Regions from separate parts of the Bradyrhizobium amphicarpaeae genome, predicted to be linked through region 2. Evidence: predicted binding sites of a transcription regulator. Region 2 holds the regulator's gene; the other holds the start of a gene.

Evidence for each region. Region 2 encodes LexA, which represses DNA repair genes until DNA is damaged. Its sites were predicted from a motif close to TGTTCNNNNTGTGTTCNG; they were not measured.
Region 1: a site for LexA is predicted at 2,357-2,374, ahead of ruvC (crossover junction endodeoxyribonuclease RuvC). Genes of this name have one in related genera too.

The regions. Positions count from the first base shown of each region.
Region 1 is NZ_CP029426.2:6,201,359-6,205,240, forward strand. Features, by position in the region: gene ruvB (Holliday junction branch migration DNA helicase RuvB) at 1-1,035, opposite strand; gene ruvA (Holliday junction branch migration protein RuvA) at 1,185-1,802, opposite strand; gene ruvC (crossover junction endodeoxyribonuclease RuvC) at 1,799-2,326, opposite strand; gene CIT40_RS29140 (YebC/PmpR family DNA-binding transcriptional regulator) at 2,540-3,286, opposite strand; gene CIT40_RS29145 (methyl-accepting chemotaxis protein) at 3,491-3,882, shown strand, end outside.
Region 2 is NZ_CP029426.2:3,937,255-3,941,136, reverse strand. Features, by position in the region: gene CIT40_RS18315 (ComEC/Rec2 family competence protein) at 1-956, shown strand, start outside; gene CIT40_RS18310 (hypothetical protein) at 965-1,393, opposite strand; gene lexA (transcriptional repressor LexA) at 1,821-2,522, opposite strand; gene CIT40_RS18300 (molybdopterin molybdotransferase MoeA) at 2,699-3,882, opposite strand, start outside.

The DNA of each region.
Region 1 (3,882 bases), 2.3 Mb from region 2:
TCAGTCGTCGTTCTCGTCCGAGCCGAACAGGCCGAACTGTGACGCCGCATCGCGCGAGGGCTCGGCGATGCCGAGATGACGGAAGGCGTGCGAGGTGAGCAGGCGGCCGCGCGGGGTGCGCTGGAGATAGCCGCACTGGATCAGATAGGGTTCGATGATGTCCTCGATCGCATCGCGCGGCTCGGACAGCGCTGCAGCCATGGTCTCGACGCCGACCGGGCCGCCGCCATAGTTCATCGCGATGGTCGTGAGATAGCGACGATCCATCGCATCGAGGCCCGCGGCGTCGACCTCGAGCGCGCTCAGCGCGTGGTCGGCAATCTTGCGATCGATCTTGTCGGCATCGGCGGCCGAGGCGAAATCGCGCACGCGACGGAGCAGGCGGCCGGCGATACGCGGCGTACCGCGGGCACGGCGTGCGATCTCGTTGGCGCCATCGGCGCTCATGCCGACATTGAGCACGCGCGCGCCGCGGGTGACGATGCTTTCGAGCTCCTCGATCGTGTAGAAATTCAGCCGGACCGGAATGCCGAAGCGGTCGCGCAAGGGATTGGTGAGCAGGCCGGCGCGCGTGGTGGCGCCGACGAGGGTGAATTTCGACAGCTCGATCTTGACCGAGCGCGCCGCCGGGCCCTCGCCGATGATGAGGTCGAGCTGAAAATCCTCCATCGCGGGATAGAGCACCTCTTCGACCGCCGGGCTCAGGCGATGGATTTCGTCGATAAAGAGCACGTCGCGCTCTTCGAGATTGGTGAGGAGGGCTGCGAGATCGCCGGCCTTGGCGATCACGGGACCCGAGGTCGCGCGAAAGCCGACGCCCAGTTCCTTGGCCACGATCTGCGCCAGCGTGGTCTTGCCGAGGCCGGGCGGCCCCACGAACAGCACGTGATCAAGCGCCTCGCCGCGCTTGCGCGCCGCCTCGATGAAGATCGAGAGATTCTTGCGCGCCTGCTGCTGGCCGACGAAATCGGACAGCGATTGCGGGCGCAGCGCAGTGTCGCCGACATCGTCGCTGCGGCGCTCGGGCGAGACCATGCGGGAGGCTTTGGGATCGCTCACTCAGCGAACTCCTCGTAGGGTGGGCAAAGGCGCGCTTCGCGCCGTGCCCACCACGTCTCCGATCGGTTGAAAGATCGTGGGCACGCTTCGCTTTGCCCACCCTACGAGACTGACCATCACCGCGCTCATTTCGCCAATTCCTTCAGGCCGAGGCGAATGAGCTGCGCCGTTTCGGCGCCTTCACCCGCACTGCGCGACGCCGACGCGATCGCAGCAGCCGCCTGCGGCTGGCCGTAGCCGAGATTGACCAGCGCTGAGATCGCATCCGCCACGGGACGCGGCGCGCGCTGCTCATCGACGGCGCCGGCGAGATGAACCACTGCGGGATCGACATTGGCGAAGGCCGGCGCCTTGTCCTTCAATTCGGTGACGATGCGCTCGGCGACCTTGGGGCCGACGCCGGGCGTGCGCGCCACCGCGGCCTTGTCGCGCAAGGCGATCGCATTGGCGAGATCGGACGGCGCCAGCGTGCCGAGCACGGCGAGTGCGACCTTGGCACCGACGCCCTGCACGGTCTGGAGCAGGCGAAACCATTCCCGCTCCTGGTCGGTGCGGAAGCCGAACAGTTTGATTTGATCCTCGCGGACATAGGTCTCGATCGACAGCACCGCGGCCTCGCCCGGCGAGGGCAGATGTTGCAAGGTACGCGTAGAGCAATGCACCTGGTAACCGACACCGCCGACGTCGAGGATGACAAAATCCTCGCCGTAGGAATCGATCAGGCCCTTCAGCTTGCCGATCATAGGCTCGCCACCTTCAGCCTGAGCGCGGTGCTCTGGCGGTGATGGGCGTGGGTGATGGCGATGGCGAGCGCGTCGGCGGCGTCGGCCGATGGCGGGTCAGCCTTGGGAAGCAAGATCTTCAGCATCATCGCGATCTGGGCTTTCTCGGCATGGCCGGCGCCGACCACGGTCTTCTTGACCTGGTTGGGCGCGTATTCGGCGACCGAGATGCCGAACATCGCGGGCGCCAGCATGGCGACGCCGCGGGCCTGACCGAGCTTGAGGGTGGCGACGCCGTCCTTGTTCACGAAGGTCTGCTCGACCGCGGCTTCGATCGGCTGATGGGCCGACAGCACGGCGGCGAGACCTTCGTGGATCGCGAGCAACCGGCTCGCCAGCGGCAGATCGTTCGGCGGTTCAACCGACCCGCAAGCCACGTAGATCAGCCGGTTGCCGTCAGCCTCGATCACGCCCCAGCCGGTGCGGCGCAGGCCGGGGTCGATGCCGATGATGCGGATGGGCTGGCGAATCGGGAGCGCGGTCATGGGCCAGTGATAGCGGTTGGCCCATGATAGCGAAACAGAAACAGAACAGAAGTAACAGGGGAAAGGAGGTTTCGTGCCCCGGGCGCGACGCAGCGCGAAGCGGTGCGGCGCTGAACCGGGGCCCATATCGGCACAGATGCCTGGAGGACGATGGGTCCCGGCTCTGCGCAGCAGCGTTGCACGCTGCAGCGCGTCCGGGACACGAGCGAGGCCTCAGCCGCCCATCTTCGCCATCAGCGCGTCCGACACCTCGAAATTGGCGTAGACCTGCTGGACGTCGTCGTGCTCGTTGAGCAGGTCCATCAGCTTGAGCAGCTTCTCGCCGGTCTCGTCGTCGACCGCGACCGTGTTCTGCGGCTTCCAGATCAGCGCGGCCTTGCGCGGCTCGCCGAACTTGGCTTCCAGCGCCTTGGCGACGTCGCGATAGCTTTCGGTCGAGGCGTAGATCTCGTGGCCGGCTTCGCTGGAGACGACGTCGTCGGCGCCGGCCTCGATCGCGGCGTCGAGCACGGCGTCGTCGGAGGCGACGCTGTGGTCGTATTCGATGATGCCGGTACGGTCGAACATGAAGGAGACCGAGCCGGTTTCGCCGAGATTGCCGCCGGATTTGGTGAAGAAGGAGCGGATGTCGGAGGCGGCGCGATTGCGGTTGTCGGTCAGCGCCTCGACGATCACGGCGACGCCGCCCGGGCCATAGCCCTCGTAGCGGATCTCGTCATAGTTCTCGCCCTCGTTGCCGAGCGCTTTCTTGACGGCGCGCTCGATATTGTCCTTCGGCATGTTCTCCTGACGCGCCGCGATGATCGCGGCGCGCAGGCGCGGGTTCATGTTGGGGTCGGGCGTGCCGAGCTTGGCAGCGACGGTGATTTCCCGCGCCAGCTTGCCGAACAGCTTCGACTTCTGGGCATCCTGCCGCCCCTTGCGGTGCATGATGTTCTTGAATTGGGAATGTCCGGCCATGCGGGGTCTCTCGGGGGAATCGTCAGCCAAAGGTGATCGCGGAAAGCGCGGCCTTATAGGCCGCCAACTGCCCGGAATGAAAGAGGTTCTACGATTTAAAGGTATTATCGTAGCACATCAGCCCAAAAGTCAGGCAACGTTAACCCTGATTTCATTCCGGCTTGCGAAAATAGCGTTTGCTCGTCCTCCGACCAGAGAGACCTGATGGCGTTCGGACTATTTCGGAAGCGTCTGCCGGACATGGCTTCGCCTGCGACCGCCCCGGCGGCTACGCAGCCGGCGGCCCATTCCGAGCCCGTTCCCGCGGCCGAAACTGATTCGGCCCGGGAGATCCTGGAGCTGCTGGAACTCGAGCTCGGCGCCATGATCCGCCAGCTCGAACGCGCCGCCAATTCCGTGGCCGGCGGCGCCGAAGCGACCGCGGCGACGCTTGCCGCCATCCGCGACCGCACCGACGCCCTCACCGGCCGCACCAATGCCGCGCAATCGACCGCCTCCACCTTCGCCCAGGCCGCCGACAAGTTCACGCAGTCTGCGCTGGGGATCGGCGCGCAGGTTCGCGAGGCCGGCAAGCTCGCGGACGAGGCCAGCGCCGC
Region 2 (3,882 bases):
GCGGCCGCGAGATCGCGATGCTGTTCCTCGCCTCGCTGATCGCCGGGCTTGCAACCACGCCCTATGCCGCCTTTCACTTCCACCGCGTCACGCCCTACGGCGTGCTCGCCAATCTCGGCGCAATGCCCGTGGTCTCGGCGCTGGTGATGCCGGCCGGGCTGCTGGGCCTGCTCGCGGCGCCGTTCGGGCTCGACGGCGCGTTCTGGTGGCTGATGGGGATCGGCATCGACTGGATGGTCGTGGTCTCGCGCTGGGTGGCGGCATTGCCGGGCGCGGTCGGCCGCATCCCGGCGTTCGGTATCGCGCCGTTGATCGCAGCGAGCTTGGGGATCATCGTGATGGGCCTGTTGCGCACGCCTTTGCGCTGGGGCGGCGCCATGGTGCTGCTGGCCTCTATCGCCTGGGGCCTTTCGGTGCGGCAGCCCGATATCCTGATTGCCGGGGATGGCGCGAGCGTCGCGGTGCGGGGTGGGGACGGGCGCTTGCACCTGATCAGGACGGGCAAGGACAATTTCCTGCTGAAGGAGTGGCTGTCTGCCGACGCCGATCCGCGCGATGCCGGCAGTGGTGCACTGGCGAGCGGCATATCGTGCGACGAATCCGGCTGCGTGACGCCGCTCGCCGACGGGCGGCTGGTCGCGCTGGCCTCGCGCATCGAGGCGCTGGCGGATGATTGCAACCGGGCCGCACTGGTGGTGACGTCTCGGCCGGCGCCGCCCGATTGTGCGGCGATGGTGGTGGATCGGCAGCGGCTCGCTCGCCAGGGTGCGCTGGCCCTGACGCCACGCGGCGACGGCTTTTCCGTTCAGCCGGTGAGGGCGAGTGGCACAAGCCGCCCCTGGTCGCCGGCAGCTGCCGGCGAGGGTGAATTCGAAGGAGCTCTCGTGCCGAGGGCGGCGGCTCCGCGCAGCAAGGATGCGACCCCGGCGGAGGCCGATCTTCAGGCGGAGGACTGAAGCCCTCGTCAGCCGATCGGCAGTCGCGGAGCCGTCGGGCGACTGTCGGCGATGATCTCACGCTTGCGCTCGCTGACCGGCTGGGTCACCGGCAGCTGCAGGACGGTTGCGCGCTGGCCTTCGACGAGCTGCGTCACCAGCACGGATTTGCCGTCCGGGAATTCGATCGCGTCGTGATGGCGATCGGGAATGTGCGGATCGATCTTGCCGAACTTGCCGACGCGGGAGTTGACGGTACGCGTCCAGATCCAGCGGTTGTCGTAACGGACGTTGTCGGCGAAGGCGAGTTCCGTTCCCGGCAACAGGCAGACCGCGACGGAGAGATCGGCTTCGGAGGCAAAGCCGCGCGTCGAGGTGCCGCGGAACGTTGTCGTGACGATCGTCTCGCCGACTTCTGCGGGGCGCGTCGCGACGGCATGCAGGCTGTAGTCACACATCGGGTGCTCCTCAATGCAGAGATAGCGACCCGCACCTCTTTTGGAGGCGCAGGCCCCTGTCAGAGTGGAAGCGCGTGACGGTCTGCCTGGTTGTAGGCAAATCTGCGGCTCGGATCGGCGAGCCGAGATCACATTATCTTTCCCGAATCCAATAGGAACAAAGTTCGCTCACCTACATTCGGCAGGCGCGTGTCGGTGCCCGCAGGCCCAGAATGCAGATTGACCGCGTCGTGGGGAAAGAGGAGCAATGCTTGTTGCGCACCCGGCCGACGATGCCGCTGCGGAGAAGGGGCCGGATAGTCTGTGCAATACCAGAAAGACTATCCAGCCGGCGCGGACCATCGTCCGCTCCAATCTCTGATCGGCGATGCCGACCGCAGCCGCGCGCGCGAGGCGCACAAGACTTCTTGATCGAGACCGTCCGGACTCAGTACTTGCGGTACAGCCCGATCAGCTTGCCCTGAATCTTCACGCGGTTCGGCGGCAGGATGCGCACCTCATACGCGGCATTGGCAGGCTCCAGCGCGATCGACGCGCCACGGCGGCGGAATCGCTTGAGCGTGGCTTCCTCGTCGTCGATCAACGCCACGACGATGTCGCCGGTATCGGCGCTCTCGTTGCGCTGGATCAGCGCCATGTCGCCGTCGAGGATGCCGGCCTCGACCATGGAATCGCCGCGCACTTCGAGCGCGTAATGCTCGCCGGAGCCGAGCATGTCGGGCGGCACGCTGATGGTGTGGCTGCGGGTCTGCAACGCCTCGATCGGGGTGCCGGCCGCAATGCGGCCCATCACGGGCACGGCAACGGGCCGCTCGCCCTCGTCTGCGGACGGGCTGGAGCTCGCGCGGATCTTGCCGAGATTGCCCTCGATGACGCTTGGCGTGAAGCCGCGTCGGCTGCCGGCGGCGGCCTGGAGCTCCGGCAACTTGATCACTTCGATGGCCCGGGCGCGGTTGGGCAGGCGGCGGATGAAGCCGCGCTCCTCGAGTGCGGTGATCAGGCGGTGGATGCCCGATTTCGAGCGCAGGTCGAGCGCATCCTTCATCTCGTCGAAGGACGGCGGCACGCCGCTTTCCTTCAAGCGTTCGCTGATGAACCGCAGAAGCTCGTATTGTTTGCGCGTTAACATCTCGACCAAAGTCCCCCGGTTGATGTCGTTCGATTCCGAGACGATGAATTCAGCGATAAGCCGCTACATCCTCGAAACAAATCATGAACGGACACTATATGTTCGATACATGTTCCGCAACTGCTTAATTTTGCGTGAACAGAACGAGACACGCGGAATGCGTGTGGCCGCGCAGGTCAGACGGGGAGCCGCAGCACCTCGCAGGGGCTGCCGGCCTCGGCCTTCGGCGCAAACGGTGCGCGCACGAGAAGTACCTGTGCTGCAGCAAGATTCGCAAGCAGAGAGGAGTCTTGATGGCTGACGGGAAGAGCGACGAGCGTGCCGTCGTCGCGCAGCTCCAGGCGCGCGCGCAGATAGTCCTCGCGCTGGTCGTTGGCACCGAGATCGCGACCCAGCACGGCGCGCTCGCGATGATGATGAATCACCGAACGGCCCGACAGCGCCCGAATCAGCGGCACCATGAACAGAAAGGCGCACACGTAAGACGACACGGGATTGCCGGGCAGGCCGATCACGCCCATCGCCCCCAACCGTCCGTGCATCATCGGCTTGCCGGGCCGCATCGCGATCTTCCAGAACGCCATCGCGATGCCTTCGTCCCGCAGGGCCTGCTGGACCAGGTCGTGGTCACCGACCGATGCGCCTCCGGTCGTGATCAGGATGTCGGCGCCGCTTTCGCGCGCGCGGCGGATGCCGGCGGTGGTGGCCTCCAGCGTATCGGCGGCAACACCGAGGTCGATGGTCTCGGCACCCTCGCTGCGGGCGAGCGCGTGGAGGGCATAGCCGTTGGAATAGACGATCTGGCCGTGCCCGGGTGTGGCGCCCGGCATCACCAGTTCGTCGCCGGTGGCGAGGATCGCGACCTTCGGGCGTCGGCAGGCGGCGAGATACGGGTGATTCATGCCGGCCGCGAGGGCGAGATCGCGCTCAGTCAGACGGGTCCCCTTGCGCAAGAGGACGTCACCCTCGCGGAAATCCACGCCAGCGGGGCGGATGTGCCGACCCACGATCGCAGCTTCCTTGATCGTGACGCTCTTGCCGTCCGCAATGGTGTCCTCCTGGATCACGACCGCGTCCGCGCCCTCCGGAACGACACCGCCAGTGAAGATCCGCACGGCTTCGCCTGCGCCGACCCGTCCTGTGAACGGACGGCCGGCCGCGACCTCACCGATGACAGTCAACCTGGAATCGATCGCTGCGGCGTCGGCCGCGCGGACGGCGTAGCCGTCCATCGCCGACATGGCCTGCGGCGGCTGCGTGCGCCGCGCGGCGACGTCACGCGCGAGCACCCGGTGGTAGGCTTCGTCGAGCGAAACCATCTGTTCAGGCAGCGGCTCAACGCCCGCCAGCACCGCGGCCA